2 linked regions of the Dongshaea marina genome follow. The protein of the gene in region 2 interacts with the protein of the main gene of each other region in a pairwise test. Links are inferred from orthologs where the notes say so. Each region holds a gene or a part of one and is shown on either strand. Other genes may lie near its edges.

Region 1 (16,323 bases), 2.8 Mb from region 2 along the record:
TGTCTTCTTAAGTCCAATTTATTAATCATCTATTGTTAGCAGCAGGGCTGGCTAAACCAGGAATCAACAGCTGTCATCAAGATTTACCACCCCATCAAATCTCTTGGCTCAAAATGAGCCTTCAGAAAAAATACCCTCGTCAGCATACTGCCGGGTCGTCTCAATCACTCGCAGCAGATCATAGGTCTCTTTCACATCGTGGACCCGGATGATCCGGGCGCCTTTCAGCAGGGCGATGGCCGCGCAGCCAAGGCTCCCGGCCAAACGCTCCTCAACCGGGCGATCCAGCAGGTTACCCACCATAGATTTGCGGGACATCCCCACCAGCAGCGGGCACTTGAGCTGATGAAAATACTCTAGTTGCCCAAGTAGCTGGTAATTATGCTCCAGAGTCTTGCCAAATCCAAACCCGGGGTCCAGCAAAATCTTTTCACGGGAGATCCCTGCTGTGGCACAAGCTGCGATTCGTTGTTCAAAAAACTCTTCTATTTCAACAAGCAGATCCCGGTAACTGGGCTGCTGCTGCATGGTTCTCGGCTGACCCTGCATATGCATCAGGCAGACCGGCAACCCCGATTGTGCCGCAGCCTCCAATGCCCCGGGCTCCTGCAGCGCTCGCACATCATTAATCAGGTGGGCGCCTGCCGCTGCAGCTTCACAGATCACCTGTGGCTTGCTGGTATCCACCGACACCAACACATCCAGCTCCCGGGTTATCGCCTCTACCAAAGGGATCACCCGCTCCAGCTCCTCAGCTTGTGTCACCTCAGCCGCACCAGGCCGGGTCGACTCTCCGCCAATATCAATAATGCTGGCGCCATCAGCGACCATCTGCCGGGCACGCTCCAGCGCCTTGGCATAGCTGGAAAACTGGCCCCCGTCAGAGAATGAATCCGGGGTTACATTAAGGATCCCCATCACCCGGGGGGTTGTCAGATCCAGAGATTTGTCAGAGAAATTAAACACCGCCACTTTATCGCTCCTTTAAACGAGTCACTGCTGGCTGTTCAAGTCACCAGCCACAACGAGTTTAGCCCAGGTTACGAATAAAAAACCCCGGGAGTGACCCCGGGGTTATCGCATTCGACGGCCTGTGGTTACTTCACAGGAACATCCGATGGTTCATCCAGATTGTCCTTCGGTGGCTGAGACTCAGACTCCTGCTTAGGCTCATCATCCGCATCCGGTTTGGTCTCGGAGGATGGTCCATTGCTGTCATCGCGTCCCCACTCCTCGGGCTGGCGTACCTCGCGACGCGCCATCAGATCATCAAGCTGCTTGGCATCAATGGTTTCATACTTCATCAGCGCATCCTTCATGGTTTGCAGGATGTCGCGGTTATCCTCAAGGATCTTCAGTGCCCGCTGGTAGTTACGATCCGCCAGCTCCTTGATCTCGGCATCGATAAGGTGAGCCGTCTCATCGGACATATGCTTACTCTTGGCAGCACTGCGTCCTAAGAAGACCTCACCCTCTTCATCTGCATAGAGAAGCGGACCAAGCTTTTCGGAAAAGCCCCACTGGGTCACCATCTTGCGAGCAATATCGGTTGCCCGCTCGATGTCATTTGAAGCACCGGTTGATACCTTTTCGGCACCATAGATCAGCTCTTCGGCAATTCGCCCGCCATACAAGCTGGAGATCATCGACTCAAGATACTGCTTGGAGTGACTAACCCTATCCTGCTCAGGAAGATACATGGTCACACCCAGGGCACGTCCCCGTGGAATGATACTCACCTTGTACACAGGATCATGATCCGGCATCAGACGACCGACGATAGCATGTCCCGCCTCGTGGTAGGCGGTCGCCTCTTTCTGATCCTCGGTCATCACCATGGACTTACGCTCGGCGCCCATCATGATCTTATCTTTGGCCTTCTCGAACTCCTCCATGGCAACAACACGCTTGTTACCACGGGCGGCAAACAGAGCTGCTTCATTCACCAGGTTCGCCAGATCCGCGCCTGAGAAGCCAGGAGTTCCGCGCGCGATCACTGCAGGCTCAACATTGTCACCCAGGGGCACCTTGCGCATGTGGACCTTGAGGATATGCTCACGGCCTCGTACATCCGGAAGACCCACCACCACCTGGCGGTCAAAGCGACCGGGACGCAGTAGTGCCGGATCCAGAACATCGGGACGGTTGGTTGCGGCAATAACGATGATCCCTTCGTTTCCTTCGAAACCATCCATCTCAACCAGCATCTGGTTCAGAGTCTGCTCACGCTCGTCGTGACCACCTCCCAAACCGGCGCCACGCTGACGACCAACCGCATCAATTTCATCGATGAATACAATACAGGGAGCGGACTTCTTAGCCTGCTCAAACATGTCCCGTACCCGCGAGGCACCCACACCGACAAACATCTCAACGAAGTCAGAACCAGAGATGGTGAAGAAGGGTACCTTGGCTTCACCGGCAATCGCCTTAGCCAGCAAGGTCTTACCGGTTCCGGGAGGTCCTACCATCAGGATACCGGTTGGAATACGGCCGCCCAGCTTCTGGAAGCGGCTTGGATCACGAAGGTAATCCACCAGCTCACCCACCTCTTCCTTGGCTTCGTCACAACCGGCGACATCCGCGAAAGTAGTGTTGACCTGATCTTCTCCCATCAGGCGTGCCTTACTCTTACCGAAGGACATGGCACCCTTGCCCCCACCACCCTGCATCTGGCGCATGAAGAAGATCCACACACCGATCAGCAGCAGCATTGGGAACCAGGAGATGAAGATCGATGTCAGCAGGCTTGGCTCAGCTGGCGGCACACCAACGACACGAACATTATTGTTCAACAGATCATCCAGCAACTGTGGATCGTGCATTGGCACTGTCGTGGTAAAGCGATCACCGCTTTTCTTCAAACCGTTTATCGACTGGCCATTGATATGAACTTCCTGGATCTGGTTCTTGTTCACATCATGAATGAAAGTCGAGTAATCTAGCTGTTGTCCCGATGTCTTCCCTGGGCTAAAACTCTGAAAGATCGACATCAATACAACGGCGATTACCAACCACAAAATTAGGTTTTTCGCCATGTCGTTCAAATTCGTAGACCTCGCTGGATACAATTAATTGAGTTAAACGTGGATTAGGGTACTACAGTTTAAAACCGCTAGCCACAATGTAGACTTCACGAGAACGAGCCCGCGAGGATTCAGGTTTGCGGATCCGCACCGAACTGAAGAGTTCGCGAACCTGTTTGAGGTAGGCATCAAAGCCATCCCCCTGAAACACTTTGACGATAAAACTGCCCTTGGTCGCCAGAACATCCCGGCACATTTCAAGAGCTAATTCAACGAGATACATGGATTTTGGCTGATCGACTCCGGGATTACCACTCATATTCGGGGCCATATCCGAAAGGATCACATCGACCTTATCACCACCAACCCGCTCAAGCAGGGCATTGAGAACAGATTCTTCACGAAAATCTCCCTGAAGAAAATCCACCCCCACGATGGGATCCATAGGAAGGATATCGCAAGCGATCACTTTCCCCTGGCCACCGATCTGTTCTGCGGCATAAAAGGACCAGCCTCCCGGAGCGGCTCCAAGGTCGACCACCGTCATCCCGGGCTTTATCAGGGTGTCTTTTTGCTGGATCTCATCGAGCTTAAATGCAGCCCGTGAGCGAAGCCCCTGCTTTTGTGCCTGGCGCACAAAGGGGTCATCGAAATGTTCTTTCAACCAACGCTTAGAGCTGGCTGACTGTTTTTTCTTTCCCATTGAGGTTAATAAATCCCAAGGATTAGTGTAATAAAGGGCAGATGGGGGTAGAATGTTCTCTTTTCAACCCACAATTTCAAGAAAGTTGATGATTTCTCTGACTACAAAACAGAAACAGCACCTCAAGGGGCTTGCGCATCACCTCAAGCCGGTAGTGTTACTGGGTCAACACGGACTGACCGAAGGCGTTATTGCCGAGATCGAGTTAGCACTCACTCACCATGAGCTGATCAAGGTGAAGGTTGCTACCGAAGATCGTGAAACCAAAAAGCTGGTCATCGAAGCGATCCTGCGTGAAACTAACGCATCCAAGGTGCAGGTCATCGGCCACACTCTGGTGATGTATCGTCCCAGCGACGAGCAAAAGATCAAGCTTCCCAAGGCTTAAAACCAAATAAGGCCGGATCTCAATCCGGCCTTATTGCATCTTCTGCTGCAGTTAGATGTAATCTACCTCAACCACTTCGTATTCGACTTCACCTGCAGGTGTCATCACCACAGCCACATCATCGACCTCTTTGCCAACCAAGGCACGCGCAATTGGCGAGTTCACCGAGATCCGGTTCTGCTTGATATCGGATTCATCATCTCCGACGATCTGATAGGTCAGCTCCTGATCTGTGTCGGTCTTATACACCTTCACTGTCGTCCCAAAGACGACGCGGCCATGATTGGGAAGCTTGGTGACATCAATCACCTGAGCACAAGAGAGCTTCGCCTCGATCTCCTGGATCCGCCCCTCACAGAAGCCCTGCTGTTCACGGGCGGCGTGATATTCGGCATTCTCCTTCAGATCACCGTGCTCACGAGCTTCAGCAATCGCCTGGATAATCTCTGGACGCCTGACCGATTTCAGGTGTTCCAGCTCCTCTCGTAGCTTCTCTGCACCACGAACTGTCATCGGAATTCTGTTCATTTCAACACATCCACATACTTTTAATGCTGACAATAAAAGCGCAACCCCCTTTGTATCACTCAAAAGGGGGTTGTCACTTGATAGGGTAATTTTAATATGAAATGACAAATTGATCACCTTTAATCCATCAGCCAGTTCATATTTCTACCTCAAAGGGCCTGCTGAGATACTCCTGAATCAGCAATACCTCAGCGTTACGAGTAACCATCCAGGACCAGTTGAACATAAGAGAGCCGTCACCCAAAATATGCTCAGTTGCTCCCACACCAAATAGCCAGTATATTCCCACCTTTAGCTCAAAAAGCCGCTCTAAGACACTAGCTCGACTTATGAATCATTTTATCTATTATCCGGGTCTCGAAGTTCGCGACGATCTCTGGCTCAAGTTTGCCCTCCTCTACCTGGACAAACTGAGTTTTACCTCACGTACCACTGAGCCCCTGTCCCTCAGTCAGAGAGTCGAGTCTCTCACCCAAAATACCGATCTCCTGGGAGAGCTTCCCGAACCCGAGCAGTTCAATAGATACAGTCAGCCATTGATCCAGCAGCTCAGCTCTCTGCTGAGCCCTCAGTTTCGTCGTCACAAGGTATTTGGCAACCCTGAACTCATCGCTCGCTGGCAACAAGCTGACAATCATGACTATCTGTGGCCCTCGCAACCCGGGCTGGAACCTCTGCAACAGTTCTGCATTGAGAAAGGGTTTGCTTCCATTCATCCCGAGGGGATCCTGCTTCCCAAACGCCTGGCCAACTTATTGTCGATGCGTCTTGCCCATGAATGGTCTCTTGAGTCGGGCCACTGCCTAATTACTGATCATGATTACCTGGACCGGCTGCTCCACCTCTCGGAGTCCAGCTATCACAACCGCACCGGTTTCGATAGCTTTCATATGGATATCCATCTTAAGCTACCCCGTGATCTGGCACAGATCGACTTTGATGACCTACTGGCCCTGCGTAGCCACCATGGATACCGACAAGGGATCCGCCAGCTGCATCAAACCCTCTCAGAGCTTCTAAAATCACTGCGTCGGGGCTACGCCCACCCGGAGCAACTGACCGCCTTTTATCGCAGTGTCGATCAGCTGGAGCTGTTCTTTGGGCCAGAGACCTGTGAATTTACCCTGACCACCATTCTCAGTACCCCACTGGCCGCCGCCCCGATGATCCACATCCTGGAGCAACATCAGCAGCAGACCCGGGCCGATGATCCAAGGTTACGTTTTCATGCGATCAAAAAGACCCATTTTAACAACCGCAAACGCTGCCAGCACTTCTTCACCCGACTGGGGCCACTGCGTCAGCAAGGCTGACGGGTAAGGGGAGCTATCTCCCCCTTACCCGTAGATCGCTAGCGCCATCCATGGCTACCGCTACATTCGCACATCCTTGTGTAGCATCCGCGGCCGGACAGTTGTGCCACAGGCACAAAACTGCTGACCGCAGGTCAAACTGCATTTTTATCCTACGGATAGCCTTTTTGCAGCTACGCTGCATATGCCGGGGTGCCGGCAGCACATTACTTTGTATCGCCAAAAGTAATCAAAAACTCACTTCGGAACGATGTTCCCGACATCGACCTGCGTGGCTCGGCGATTATCATCCCTGATAATCCTACCAGCTCGGTATCCATTCCTCGCGTTTCATTGCTCCGGGAGCAATTCCACCCTGTCTCGAAAACAACAATAGTGGGTTTATAGTTCGCCTCGGAGCTTGCTCACGGGGTTTAAACTCCCCTTTGATTCGCACCGAAGGGTCACGTTGGTGTTTGAGATTGAAGGATATGAATATCCTGAAAGCAGGGTCGAGCCATGAATGGCTCGTTTCTGCGTATCTCATAAAACCAGTGGCTCTGAGGATCAACGCGAATCGAGGGGCTCCCTCGGGGTTGTTAGGGGGACTGGGTGAGCATCTCTGCCATACAGGATGTATCAATGCCGAGGAAGGCAGGATGCCTGAGAACGGCCTAACCCGAAGGTAGCTAACACCATCCATGGCTATCGCTACATTCGCACATCCATGTGCAGCATCCGCGGCCGGACAATTGTGCCACAGGCACAAAAAGCTGACTGCAGGTCAAATTCCACAAGTCAGATTTTTGCCGCCGATTTATAAATACAAGGGCTATGCTGTATGTGAAGAAAATCAAAAATGGCTCTCGTATGGATACACTGCCTGCAATCTCTTCTGCCTCACAAGACTCCCAAAGTTTCTGGCTCATCGATACCGAACTGCAACAGATGAACGATCTCGGATCCAGCCCCTTATGTGTGACTGAAGATTTGGGCTTTCAATCGGATCTGGCAAGCTGGTTAAACAGCTTAACCCCAGATGAGGTGAGTCACTGGCAGCAATTAAACCGGACCATGCGGCCCGGATGTTGGCTGATGGAGCGAAGCGATCTGCTGTTTAGCCTGATGTGGCATCCTCTGTCCAATCACCGCTGGTTGGTCCAGATTCAATCTCAAAGCCTCGAAAAAGCACAACAGCAGCAAAATGGCCTGGCCTGTCTGCTTCCCGAGATCCCAGCCCAGGCCCCGGCCGCCCAACAACTCATCATGGCCCAATACCTGATCCAATATCTGAACTACTTTCTGGGACCCGATCGCCTGGTGCTCTGGCAACATCAAGAGCAGCATGAACTATTTCACCCCATCTATCAGCTGGGGCAACTGCCTTCTCTGGGCTCCATGGAGAGTAAGCCCCGTTACCTCAAAGGACTTCATCAAAGGAGTCTGATGACCTTTAGTGAACCCGCAAGCCAACCCCTGCTCAAGGGGTTTGACTATCTGGATAATCCACCCCTTGCCAGCCGAATGGATATTGAAATCGGTGATTCTGACACCCAGCTCCCACAACTTTTTCTTACACTGGATTACCTGCATAAAAAAAATTTTGATTCGAGTGAACGCACCCTGGCAAAGGAGATCTCAAATCGTCTAGCTCCCATCACCCACCGCTTGATGACTCTCGACTCCCTGGATACACCTCCGTCCAGGGAGTCGACACCAGAGCTGCTGACCCTGCTGGCAGATAAACGGGGTCAACTCTATTTTGAAAACCTGGCGATCTTACTCAATGGCCTGACCGGGGCCTGCCGGGTCGTCGTCAGTGAGTACCTGGAGCTCTCAGAGCCCCCACAGCTTCAGTCCCTGGCCCATGCAGGCCACCAGGAGCTGCAGCCGGCATTTTGCATCACAGGAACTGATCATCTGCTCACACTGCAGCAGCAACAGCATTGGCTACTCATCGAAGATGGTGGTGAGCTGGAGTTTCCCGGACAACTATTGGAGGGGAGCAAAGCCTTTACTGCCTATGCCGGGATCTCTCTGTATACCCCGCACAACCAGGTTATAGGTCTTATCTCACTGCTGTTTGATGAGCCCATTGCCGATCCTATTGCGCTGCGCAATCTTCTGGAGCTGGCCTCGGAGCACGCCAGTAGTGAACTCTACTACTTCCAGCAACACAGGGCCCTGCAGATTGGAGCTGCGGCCTTCGAGAGCCTCAATGCGATGATCATCCTGGATAAAGAGTTTATCATTCAGCTCTCCAACAAAGCCTGGAGCCGGATCAGCGGTTATCCTCCCAGGGCCTTGCTGGATAAACATTTTCGGGAGATCCGTCCCGGCTTCTATGGCGATATCTTCTACGAAAGCGTTAAAGAGTCGATTGAAATTCATGGCTACTGGCAGGGAGAAGTTCAATGTACCTACCAGGATGGCTATCTTTATCCTCAGTTCATGACTGTGACCCCCATCTATGATAATGAGCTGCAACTCCAGTCCTATATCTGCAACATGGCAGATATCAGCGAACAAACCAAACACCAAAAACAGATAGAGCAACTGAGTACACTTGATCCGCTCACAGGTTTTTATAACCGCAATGCCCTATTGGCAACACTGCATCAAAAGCTGGAGAAGAGCTCCGCCCATGGAGGATTACTGCTACTGGATATCGACCACTTTCAGAGCATCAACAACTCTCTGGGGCATAGTGCAGGTGATCAATTGCTGCAACAGCTGGCAAGTCGGATCCGCGAGCACAGCAATGAGCAGATACTCTCGGCCCGAATCTCAAGCGATCTCTTCGCTCTGGTTATCGAAGAGCCAAGCCAGCAGAAGCTTGCAACCCGACTAAAAACCAAACATCATGCAACCGAGTTACTCTCTTTGCTCGAAAAACCCTTTCAGCTGTTTGAATCACAGATCCATGTCAGCGCCACCATAGGAATTGCTCTGTATCCCGAGCAAACCCAAAACCCTCAGGAGTTAATGCAGTTCGCCGACGCCGCTCTTCACCACGCCAAACAGGGCGTCCACCGGGGGAAGTTCAGCTATTTTGAGCCCAACATTAGCCAGGATACCCACCAGCGGATGACGCTTCGTAGTCAGCTGCGCCAGGCCCTGCTCCAGGAGGAGCTGGAACTCTATTTCCAGCCTCAATTCACCGTGGGTGAGCGGCAACTGGTCGGGATTGAAGTATTACTGCGTTGGTTTTCGAAAGACAATGAGGCCATCTCTCCCGGATACTTCATCCCCATCGCCGAAGAGACCAATCAGATCTGTGACATCAGCCAGTGGGTCCTCAAAAAATCTGCAGCACAGCTCGCCTATTGGCAACACCTTGGCCTTCACATCCCCAGCATGGCGATCAATATCAGCACTCGTCACTTTCATATGCCGGGCTTTATCAAAGAGCTTCAGGATGTTTTTGCCGATGCCGAAATCGATCCGAAAACAGTCAAGCTGGAGATCACCGAAAATGTGATCCTCGAAGATCACCTGGAGGCACAGCATAAGCTTTCTCAGCTTAAGGAGCTGGGTTTCATGCTATCTATCGATGATTTTGGCACGGGTCACTCCTCACTTGTCTATCTCAAAGAGCTCCCGGCCGATGAGGTCAAACTGGATCAGGCCTTTATTAAAACCCTGTTAGAAAATCCCCAGGATGAGGTGATGGTGAGTGCCATCCTCTCACTTGGGGAGGCATTTGGTTTTGAGATCACCGCAGAAGGCGTCGAAACCCCGGAGCAGCTAGCCACCCTGAAGAAACTAGGCTGCCATAATTTCCAGGGGTATCTGGGAAGCTACCCCCTTCCCTCCAGAGAGCTGGAGGAGTTTCTCCAGAGTTACCAGCCTGATTAACCTGAGCTGCGCATAAGAGGGGAACTAAAAGCCCAAGCTGCGATCTGATCGTTTGTCCAGAACCATCAATCGCCAAGGAGCTTGGGCATGATCAATTTAGAAGCTATTTTCGTTGATGTCGATGATTTCTGTCAGGTCTTTCTACCCGCTTGGCAAAAACAGCAGATCTCCTTAGGTGTGAAGCAGCGGAACAGACCCTCTCGCCTGGCTGTCAGTGAAGTGATGACCATCGTCATCGCATTCCATCGCTTGGGATTCCGAGACTTTAAATCCTATTATCTTCAGTTCGTATGTAAGTACTGGAAAAGCGAGTTCCCCGGCCTGGTGAGTTACACCCGGATGTTGAAATTGATGCAAACGACCCTTGTCCCTTTGTGCTCCTATCTCACCCACAGACAAGCAAAACCTACTGGGATTGCATTCGTCGACTCAACAAAACTTCAGGTTTGCCATAACCTTCGCATCCCTCGACATCAAGTATTTCAAGGTGCTGCCAAGCGTGGCAAAGGAACCATGGGGTGGTTTTATGGATTTAAATTGCACCTTATCATCAATGATCAAGGTGGTGTTATCTCGGTCAAATTAACCCCAGCCAATGTTGATGACAGAACTCCTCTTCCTGAAATGTGCGAGCAGCTCTGGGGTTCACTCTATGGAGATAAAGGCTATATTTCAGGACCACTTGCAGAAGAGCTGGCAGACCAAGGGGTCACATTAATTACCAGCATCAGGAAGAATATGAAACCAAAGTTGATGCGGCTATGGGATAAGCTGATGCTCCGCAAACGCTTCATCATTGAAACCGTCTTTGATCAGCTGAAGAACATCTCTCAGATAGAACACTCACGGCATCGTAGCTGCATCAGCTTTATGGTGAATCTCCTTGCTGGCCTCATTGCATATATCTTCCAGGAAAAGAAGCCGAGCATCCGAATGTCTCGGCTTGAAAAGGAAGCGCTTATGCAGATCTGAGGTTGATTAGGCTCAGCCTAAAAGTCAAACTGATACAGGAGATCAAGGGCCTGGGCCACACCACTGGCCGCCTGCAGATACAGCTTAGGCAAAAGCTCATAGCGAAGCTGCAGCTCACTGAAGGTCGAGAAAACACCCATACCATAGCTCAAACGAAGTTTCGGAGAGAGATAGCCACTGATCGCAACCTGGGTGTTGTCCCCGGTCCCCATGGTATCCACCCCTACATCCGAGACCCCGAATTTACCGACGATCCCCTCAACCAGGCCCCCGGCCCGATCGATCCCCTGGTTTACCAAAAGGGCACCCAGCATCGCATTTTGCTGCCCGCTGTCTTCCTGATCAAAACCCCGGCCCCTCAAAAGATAAGAGAGCTTTTCAGCATCGCTCATATCAGGATCAGACATCAGTTTTGCCTGAAGATCATTGGCAGATCCCGAAAGCTCGATCCATACCTGAACATCCCCCTCAATCGAGCTTGCAGGACGCTGGGCCTTGATCTGCACATTGGGATCATCCAGGGGCCCCGCAAAAAATAGCTTACCATCATCGATCTGCAGATCCTGGCCGTAGGCTTTATAGGTTCCATCAATGATCTCAATTTCACCACTACCTGTCATCGGCTTGTTCGGCTGCTGTCTCAGGGTCAGCGCTCCCCCGAGATTACTCTTAAGCCCCATCGCCTCAAGACGAACATCATCTCCCAGCACTATTTTCAACCGCATCGATAGCGGCACTTCTGGCTGATCTTCTTTAACCAGTCTGCCATTTTTTACGATCATCAAATCGTTAGAAACAGGCACCGCACTCTTAGGTAACGTCTTGATCGCAATCCGGGCCCATGGGATCGTCAGCTGCCCGGTGAGCTTGATCTCTTTACCCAGTTCGAGCCTTAGATCTGGAGAGATTTTCGCCGATGCCATTCCCGGGTACTGTACCTGCGCATTGTCTCCCTTGATTCGAAGCTCTCCCGAAAGCTGCTGCTCCTCAAAACTTGCATCACCACTGAGTGCAAGTGAACCCTGACCCGCTTTCATTCGGCTCTCAAGGGAAGCACTGCTCCCGTCAAGTTTAAGGGTGGCCTGCCAGTCACTTAAGCTCACCATATGTTGCGCCTGGATCAGTTCTCCCTGCTTGAGGTGAATCGCCCCGTAAACCAGGGGCTGCTTAAGTGTCCCGCCGATACGAGTTTGAGCATCGACTGCTCCTGAAAGCTCACTGAGTCCAGGGATAAATGGTTTGAGAGCTTCCAGCTCCACCCCGGAGAGTTTGAACTCGCCCTGAAGATTGCGTTCACTCTGGAGCTGACTTATCAGCAGATCCACTCTAGCCTTACCCAGCTGGTCCGACTCAAAATCGAGCCTTGAGTTCAAACGATCCTGAGCAAGAGCTACATCCAGGTTCAGTCCCTTAAACGCAGCTTCAAAGTTCTGAGCCTGCAATTTTCCTGAGGAGAGCGCCAGCTTGAGCCCTCCTGAGGGTGACAGGCCTTGTTGCCATTGAAAACGCCCCGAGGCTCCTAACACACTCTCAATACTCACCTTTTCCGGAAGAGCAAATCCAAGGCGCTTAAGTGAAAAGTTACTGAGTTTAAATTGGAGCTGCCCCTGTTTAGGAGAGGCAACCACAGGCTCCAAACACAAGGAGGATGGATTGGATCTCCAGCACTGAGCAGACAGTTTTAACTGCCTGGATAGAAGATCCAACGTGATGGTCAGAGGTTTTTCCAATTGCCAGCGACCGACCTGAGTATTCAGCCAACCTTTGGCAAGCTCTCCGTGCCAAAGTGGTTTACTGTAATCCCCCTTCAGGCTCAGGTGACCACTTATGGGTTTACCCTGAATATCCAGGCTTAGCTGCTGATGTCTGAGATTTCCATCGCCCCTGAGCTGAAGAGTTTCAAGCAGGGTATCTGCCTGCCTGAGCTGCTCCAACTCAACACTTGAGTGCCCCTGGTAATCTCCCGATAACTTCTGAGAACCAGCTATTTTCAGGGATGATAGCTGCCAGCTCTGAAATTTTAGCTTACTGCCCCTGAGCCGGTACTCCAGCAAGCTCTCTTGCCCCTGACGAAGTTTAAGCTCGCCAAGCAGTCCTCCCCCTGCAGAGGGATAGAGCTCATCCAGATTCGGAGCATAGATCTGGATGTTCAGCCCCTGCCCTTAAAGGGCGAGCCATCGAGGCGCACCCGGTTATCACCCGTCTCAAGGTTCAGAGCATCTGCCTGCCACTGAAAACGCTCATTGAGGCTCGCTCCTCCACTGCTGCGCAGCGGGTAGCCACGAAGCTCCCCGTTGAGCGCTAAATCCGCAATGGCCAGCTGCCAGTGGCCCTGGATAAGGTCAAACCGACTCTTAACTGTCCCCGAGATGGCGCCGGGAAGCTGAGGGTCAAAATGAGCCGGATCCAGTTGTTTGAGTTCGGTTTCTCCACTCCAGCTTAAGTGGGGAGCTAGCTGTAGATCTCCCCGGGTCACAAGCTCCCCCTTCCCAAGAGTGAGCTTAAGAGATGACAAAGTCAGTTTGCGGGGGGAGCCATCCGCCTTAAGTGCAAATTTTAGCCCCTGCACCACCGGGGTCGACAACTCACTGTGGCCCTGAAGCTGGAACCGCTCAAGGCTGCCCCCCGCACTGAGTTCCCCCCCTTGCATCGATAACTGCTCCTGTCCTGAAAGGGGCCAGGAGAAGGGCTGCCATGTCGCCTTCATATCAAAGGATTTGTCGGCACTCTCCAGGTCAGCATGTCCCCGCAAAGCCGCCTTCAAAGCTCCGGATAACCCAAGATCCAGCCTGAGATCGGAAAGTGTTCCCGCCAGACGAACTCTCCCCGTCACCCCTGAAGGTCAGGCAGCATATTCCGGGCCGTGAGCTTCAGATTAACCATATAGGGAGGCAACAGCAAAGCCCGCCCTTCGAGGCGTAATTTTTGGGCCCCGTGCCACACCCATAACTGAGGAACCGAGATCTCACTTCCCCGCCAGCTGGCCACCAGCCCTACCTGTTGCCAAAACTGCTGCTGCGCCCCCTGCCACAAAGACACCCGATCCAGCTGCAATCGTTCAAGCTCAATGGGAAGCGGCGCCTGCAACCAGGGCAGCTGTAGCCGGCTCAAACCACCCTCTGGCCTTGGGTAAGTTTCAACACTATCTCCCCCTGTGGCAGCAGCCAGATGAATTTTCAGATCCTGCCCCATGAGGGAGATGATCCTGAGGCCCTGCCGGTCCAGCCTGGCCTGAATTGACAGATGATCCAAATTAACCTGCTGACCCGGCAGCTTAAGAGCCGCATTCTTGAGGCTAAACCTTTGTAACTCAACCTCAATAGGCATACTGAAAGAGCCGGAAGACTCGCTCTGCTGAACAGGTTTATCCTGCTTTTGGGCCGTTTTCAACTCAAGATTGAGCCCCTGCAGGGCCAGCTTGTGAATCGTCAGCTTGCCTTCAAATAACCGGGATAGCTGCCATTCGAGCTGAACCTTTCCCAGGTTGAGTTGCACCTTCGGTGAATCAAAGCTCAGATCCCTGAGCTGCCAACCTGATATTACACTCCCCTGAACCAACTCCCCCTTAAGTTCAGGGAGCGCCCATCGGGCCGTTTTCCAAATCAGCTGGCTCCCGGTAGCCGTCACCAGCATCAAAAAAACACCAATAACCATGAGTCCGAGTAAAACGGCAACCCCTTTGCATAGCCACCGAATCATAGCTCTGGCCCCATCGAAAAGTGGATCCGCACCGGTACCTCTGTCTCACTCACCCCAAACGCCAGGTCGATACTAATCGGCCCTACAGGCGTCATCCAGCGCAATCCCGGCCCAACCCCTACCTTAAAAGGCTCTTCATAGTCGTTGGTTGCGGTTCCGGTATCCGCAAATAGCGCCACCCGCCACTTGGGGGCAAACTGATACTGATACTCCAGGCTGGCCGTTGTCAGATAACGGGCACCGCTGAGTTGTCCCGTCGAGTCGGTGGGAGAGATACTGTTATAGCTAAATCCACGAACGCTCTGATCCCCCCCGGCGAAAAAGCGCATTGAGGCCGGAACTTCGGAGGGATCGTCCACAAAAATCGCCCCCTGCTCCAGCCGGGTAATGAAATAGTTTTTCTCTCCCAGCCGGCGTAGCCACTTGGTTTCTCCATAGACCTTGGTCAACCACACATTGGCTCCCCATCCGGGAGGCGCAGCCTCCACCGTCAGGCGCATGCGGTCCCCCCAGTAGGGATCCATCCCTCCCCGCAATCGGGTACGACTGTAGGTCACTCCGGGGATCACCAGCAGTGAATCACCAGTATCCTCACCCTGGGTATAGATCTCCCGATCCAAGCGGACAAAAAGATTTCGGCTCCATCCCCGCTCCTGACGGTTCTGATGATTGACCGCGACGGTAAACTTGGAGCTGAAGGTGTCATTCTGATCCAGGTGTTGATAGCCAGATTGCAAGCTATAGAAGCGATTGAGAGGATTACCATCCGGGATCTGATAATCGAAGCTCAGTTTCTGCTTTGGCGCAGAGACAGACATGGCACTACTGAAGCTGTGCCCATAATCGTTTACCCAGGGCTTTTTCCATTCAAGCTTCATTCTGGGCCCTTCATCGGTCGAATACCCCGCCCCCACGGCGACAGTATTGGCTGATTTCGGAGTAAGGTGGATCTGGATCGGCACTCTCCTGCCCTTGGCCTTCCCCCATAAAGGCACCACTTCGGTACGCTGGAAATATTGGGTACGGGAGAGCTCAGCTCCAAGGTTCGACAACTTAGAGGCAAGATAGGGCTCACCACTACGGATGGTGATGAGCTGCTGCATGAAGGGGAGTTTGTCATAGGGTGAGTCCAGCCGGATTTCACCAAACTGATAGCGCACCCCGGAATCAAAAGTCAGGAGCAGCTGTGCCTGGTTGGATTGCGGATTAACGATAAGCTGCGCCTTGCTGAACTGTGCATCCGGATAACCACGATTTGAGGCAAGCGCAACCAGCTTGTTCTTTATCGTCCGGTATTTCCCCTGATCGAGGATATCGCCCACCTTCACCGGCAAATTGGCAAGATACTTTTCAAAGGCACTATCCTGTTTCGCCTCTCCCTCAAGGGTGATCTGTACTTTAGAAACCCGTACCGGCGCTCCCTTTGCAACCGTCACAAAATACTGCCGATCCGTATGACTGAGGTCGATTTTCGCATGAAAATAGCCCAGAGCCTCCATCGCCTGACGGGATTTTTTCTCAAGCTGAGGTTGTAAGCCAGCCCATCGAGCCAGCTCGACAGGCTCCAGAGATGAGAGATATGCTGTCACATTTTCGGCCAGGGCTCCCTTAACTCCCCTGACCTGGAGCTCCAGATCGGTTGCATGAGCATAGCTTGACACTCCCCATAGCAACCCCATCAGTAAAACGATACGTCCTGGCAAACGCAACGCAGCTCTTCTCACATCCACTCCCAAATTCTCAACTCTTTATTACACATAGTAAGCAATTTTGTCCCACCAGGGACAATCGATATAAAAAGGTTATTTTTTTTACGTATTCATTACATCTCAACTCGGATATCATCAGAAATATGCC
Region 2 (4,440 bases):
GGGCCTGTTACCAGGCCCTTTGTTCAATATCAGCTTAGGTTACTTCTTAGATCCTTTTGAATCATTGAAGTACTTGAAGAAGCTATCATCGGGTGACAACACCATCATGTTATCGCCGCTGCTAAAGCTGTGCTGGTAGGCCTGCAGACTTCTTAAGAAACTAAAGAACTCAGGATCCTGCTTATAGGCATTGGCATAGATCTTCGCAGCCTGGGCATCCCCTTCACCCTTGATCTGGCTCGCCTTACGATTGGCATCGGCAATCATGACGGTGACCTTACGATCTATGGTTGCACGGATGATTTCAGCCTGCTCCTGACCTTCAGAGCGGTGCTCCTTGGCTACCGCATTACGCTCGGCACGCATCCGCTGGTAGATGGAGTTACTGACCTCGGTCGGCAGGTTGATCTGCTTGATCCGAACATCAATCACCTTGATCCCAAGCTCGGAAGAGCGAGCGGTACGCTTGAGGGCATCCTCCATCAGCTCACCACGCTGACCCGAAACGATCTCCTTGATGGTACGACTACCAATCTCAGAGCGCAGGCCGTTGTTGATCTTGCGCTTGAGCAGGGATTCTGCACGGGCGCGATCGCCATTGGTTGCCAGGTAATACTTGGCAAAATCACTGATCCGCCACTTCACATAGGAGTCGATGATCAGATCTTTTTTCTCTGAGGTCACGAAGCGGTCCGCGTTGCCGTCCAGGGTCTGAACCCGGGCATCCAGCTTGATCACGCTCTCAACCACAGGGATCTTAAAGTGCAACCCCGGCTCAAAGACCACCGCCTTGCCTGCCGAATCCCGCTCAATCTTGCTAAAGCGAGTCAGGATCCCGCGCTGTCCTTCCCGAACCACAAACATCGAGGAATAGACAAGAACCAGCACGATGACAATGATGATTCCAATAAATTTTTTCATCAGTTACCTCTCCCTGACTGGTAGCGAACACCGGAGCGCACCGTGTTGGAGCGGCTGGTACTACGGATCGGCTGTTGAGATGCCTGTGTATCACTGGCCGACACATCACTCATCGCGTTTTCAGAAAGCGGCTTTTTCACCGAGCTACTCATTTTATCCAAAGGCAGGTAGATCACATTGTTACTGCCCTGCTTCGGCAGATCGACCATTACCTTGTTGGTATTTTGCAGAACCGATTGCATCGCATCCAGATAGAGACGCTCACGAGTAATCTTAGGAGCTTCCTTATACTCAGGCAGCAGCTCATCGAAGCGAGCTACGGCACCCTTGGCCTGGAGCACTGTACTATCTTTGTATGCCTCGGCTTGCTGGAGTACCCGCTGCACCTGACCACGCGCCTTAGGCTCAACACCCTTGGCATAGGCTTCGGCCTCACGGATATAACGCTGCTCATCTTCCTGGGCGGCGATGGCATCATCGAAGGCATCCTTCACCTCTTCGGGTGGACGTGCCGGCAGGAAGTTGACGTCAACAATCTCAAGGCCCATGTGATAAGGCTTGATGATCTGCTCCAGAAGGGTTCTGGTTTCCTGACGAACCACTTCACGCCCTGTGGTCAGGATGTCATCCATCGAGGTATGACCGACCACATAGCGCAGTGCACTATCGGTTGCTTGCTGCAAACTGTTATCCGGGTTGGTCACACTGAACAGGTATTGCTCAGGGTTCTCGACGCGATACTGGACGTCCATCTCGACCCGAACCACGTTCTCATCCTTGGTCAGCATGAAACCGCTGGCCTGGAGTGAACGAACGGAGCGAACATCGACCGGAATAACCCGATCAACAAAAGTCATCTTCCAGTGCAGACCTGGCTGAACCACCTCGGTGACCTTACCAAAACGCAACAGGACACCGCGTTGTGCTTCCTTGATGGTATAGAAACCACTCACCAGCCAGATAGCTACTATGATGACGATGATGCCTCCCCACAGGGGAGCCAGACCGCCGTTACGCCCGCCTTTGCGCTTGGATAGCCCTCCAAACTTGCCAAAGAAATTGCGGATCATCTCATCAATATCCGGGGGCCCCTGCTCATCGCGATCTTTCTTGTCCCAGGGATCCCGATCCTTGTTGTTGTTGTTTCCAGGCTCATTCCAGGCCATCACACACTCCATTCATAGACGTCGAGAAGTTTAGTTCCTACTTTATCAGGCTATTTGGGCACGATAAAGCGTTGTAAATGCTCACCTTCCAGCTTTAAGAGCCGCATCCAGTCTGTTCGCGCCAAACGAATATCCAGCAAGCTGTTTCCCTCATCATCAAATCGCTCGGATTCGATACAGTTATATTGATAGAGGAGCCCGCGTAATCGGGCCGCCGCAGGCGGAATCGACAGGGATTCATTGACCATGGTCTCCGCCAGCCGCTCGCTCAGAGCCTGCAGCAGGAGATCGCACCCCTCTCCCGTTTTGGCCGATAACCAAACCCGGGATGCATGGCCCTGTTCATCGCGCTCGATTCTCGGCAGGAAACCATCCAGGCAATCGATCTTGTTGTAGACCAGCAGCGCGGGGATCTCATCGGCGCCCAGGATATCCAGCACCGCGGTGACCTCATCCATGTTCTCCTGCATGTTGTCATCGGCACAATCGATGACATGCAGCAGCAGATCCGCCTCCCGGGTCTCCAGCAAGGTCGCACGGAACGCCGCTACCAGCTCGTGGGGCAGATGGCGGATGAAACCTACCGTATCTGCCATCACCACTTCCCCAACATCCTTGACCTCGATGCGCCGCAAGGTCGGATCCAGAGTCGCGAACAGCTGATCGGCTGCGTAGACATCGGATTGGGTGAGACGGTTAAACAGAGTCGACTTACCAGCATTGGTATAGCCCACCATAGAAGCGGTCGGAACCTCGTTACGCTGCCGGGAGCGCCGCCCCTGGGCCCTTCGCTTCTCAACCTTCTCCAGACGCTTAAGGATATAACGGATCCGCTCACGAATAAGACGCCGGTCGGTCTCAAGCTGGGTCTCTCCAGGCCCGCGCAGGCCGATTCCCCCCTTCTGTCTCTCAAGGTGAGTCCAGCCGCGAACCAGCCGCGAGGCAATATGCCGGAGCTGGGCCAGCTCCACCTGCAGCTTACCCTCATGGGTGCGGGCCCGCTGAGCAAAGATATCCAGAATCAGGCCGGTTCTATCCAGAACCCGGCACTGCAGGAGCTGCTCTAAGTTGCGCTCCTGAGCCGGAGTCAGGGCATGGTTGACGATCACCAGGTTGGCCCCCTGGGCCCGAACCTCTTGCGCGATCTCCTCGGCTTTACCGGAACCTACAAAATATTTGGGTTGAACACTCTTGCGACTGCTGGTCACTACAGCCAGAGTTTCGACACCCGCAGAGTCAGCCAGCAGCTTAAGCTCATCCAGATCTTCGCTTTCGCTCTCATCGGCAAAATAAACATGGACCAGGATCGCCTGCTCACCAACCTCATAACGGTCAAACAAGCCAATAACTCCTCAGAAAAACACAGAAAAGCCGGGCGGAATCAAGGCTGATCCACCCGGTACAGGCAGGAACGATTAAAGCTCGGAAGAGCCCTCGTCCTGTGATGGATAGTTGCTGTTACTACTGCTATTGCCGTGATTCCCAGCGGAAGATTGCTGCTGTTGATGATGGTGCACGGCACGAGCAGGTACAACGGTAGAGATCGCGTGCTTGTAAACCATCTGACTCACCGTGTTTTTGAGCAGGATCACGAACTGGTCAAAAGATTCAATCTGTCCCTGCAGCTTGATGCCATTAACCAGATAGATCGAAACAGGAATGCGCTCGCGCCTTAGTGCATTCAAAAATGGGTCTTGTAATGATTGCCCCTTAGCCATCTATCGTTTCCTTATAATTTGTAGTTGTAAAAAAAATAAAAAAATAACACTACTGCCTGACTATTATATATTGACAGGATTATTTCTCACCTACAACCGAGCAAATTTGCTCAATATTTGTAAGATCGCCGCTGCGCAGCCAGAAAACATCCTGCCACCCTCTGAGCCAGGTGATCTGGCGCTTGGCCAGTTGGCGGGTCGCGATGATCCCTCGCTCTATCATCTCATCATAGCTAAGCTTACCGGCAAGATAGTCCCACATCTGCCGGTAACCCACACAGCGGATCGAGGGGAGATCCACATGGAGATCGCCGCGCTGATACAAGGCTCGCACCTCCTGCTCAAAGCCCGCCTCAAGCATCAGCTGAAAACGTTTAGCAATCAACTGATGAAGCTCACTACGCTCCTCTGGGGCGATCGCAAACTGAAAGACCTTATAAGGCAAAGGCTCTCCCTTGACCTGGGTGAGCTCTGTCATGCTGCTACCACTGATCCTATATACCTCAAGGGCCCGGGAGAGCCGCTGGGGATCATTGGGGTGAATTCTTGCTGCCGACTCAGGATCCACCTTTGCAAGCAGCTGATGCATCTTCTCCCAGCCCAGCTCGGCAGCCTCTTTCTCTATCTGCTCGCGG

The links.
Region 1: the proteins of hflK (region 2) and ftsH interact in binary tests that used the Escherichia coli proteins (3 or more experiments, as listed by UniProt). The link is inferred for Dongshaea marina from one-to-one orthologs.

Annotation. Positions count from the first base shown.
Region 1 is NZ_CP028897.1:1,384,719-1,401,041, reverse strand. The notes cover bases 573-3,571. They hold ftsH (ATP-dependent zinc metalloprotease FtsH), read right to left. Parts: upstream 3,048-3,571; coding sequence 1,098-3,047; downstream 573-1,097. Other genes in these bases: rlmE (23S rRNA (uridine(2552)-2'-O)-methyltransferase RlmE), read right to left, coding at 3,100-3,571; folP (dihydropteroate synthase), read right to left, coding at 573-918. In the rest of the region: more of folP, read right to left, coding at 109-572; more of rlmE, read right to left, coding at 3,572-3,729; ribosome assembly RNA-binding protein YhbY, read left to right, coding at 3,821-4,117; transcription elongation factor GreA, read right to left, coding at 4,169-4,645; DB847_RS06875 (hypothetical protein), read left to right, coding at 4,975-5,958; DB847_RS06870 (putative bifunctional diguanylate cyclase/phosphodiesterase), read left to right, coding at 6,808-9,795; DB847_RS06865 (IS982 family transposase), read left to right, coding at 9,883-10,767; DB847_RS06860 (translocation/assembly module TamB domain-containing protein), read right to left, coding at 10,785-12,821; DB847_RS06855 (hypothetical protein), read right to left, coding at 12,917-13,600; DB847_RS06850 (hypothetical protein), read right to left, coding at 13,597-14,466; autotransporter assembly complex protein TamA, read right to left, coding at 14,463-16,190. UniProt on the Escherichia coli protein: Acts as a processive, ATP-dependent zinc metallopeptidase for both cytoplasmic and membrane proteins. Plays a role in the quality control of integral membrane proteins.
Region 2 is NZ_CP028897.1:4,192,575-4,197,014, forward strand. Bases 5-2,920 are described here. They hold hflK (FtsH protease activity modulator HflK), read right to left. Parts: upstream 2,088-2,920; coding sequence 921-2,087; downstream 5-920. Other genes in these bases: hflC (protease modulator HflC), read right to left, coding at 40-921; hflX (ribosome rescue GTPase HflX), read right to left, coding at 2,138-2,920. Also shown: more of hflX, read right to left, coding at 2,921-3,427; RNA chaperone Hfq, read right to left, coding at 3,503-3,805; tRNA (adenosine(37)-N6)-dimethylallyltransferase MiaA, read right to left, coding at 3,885-4,440.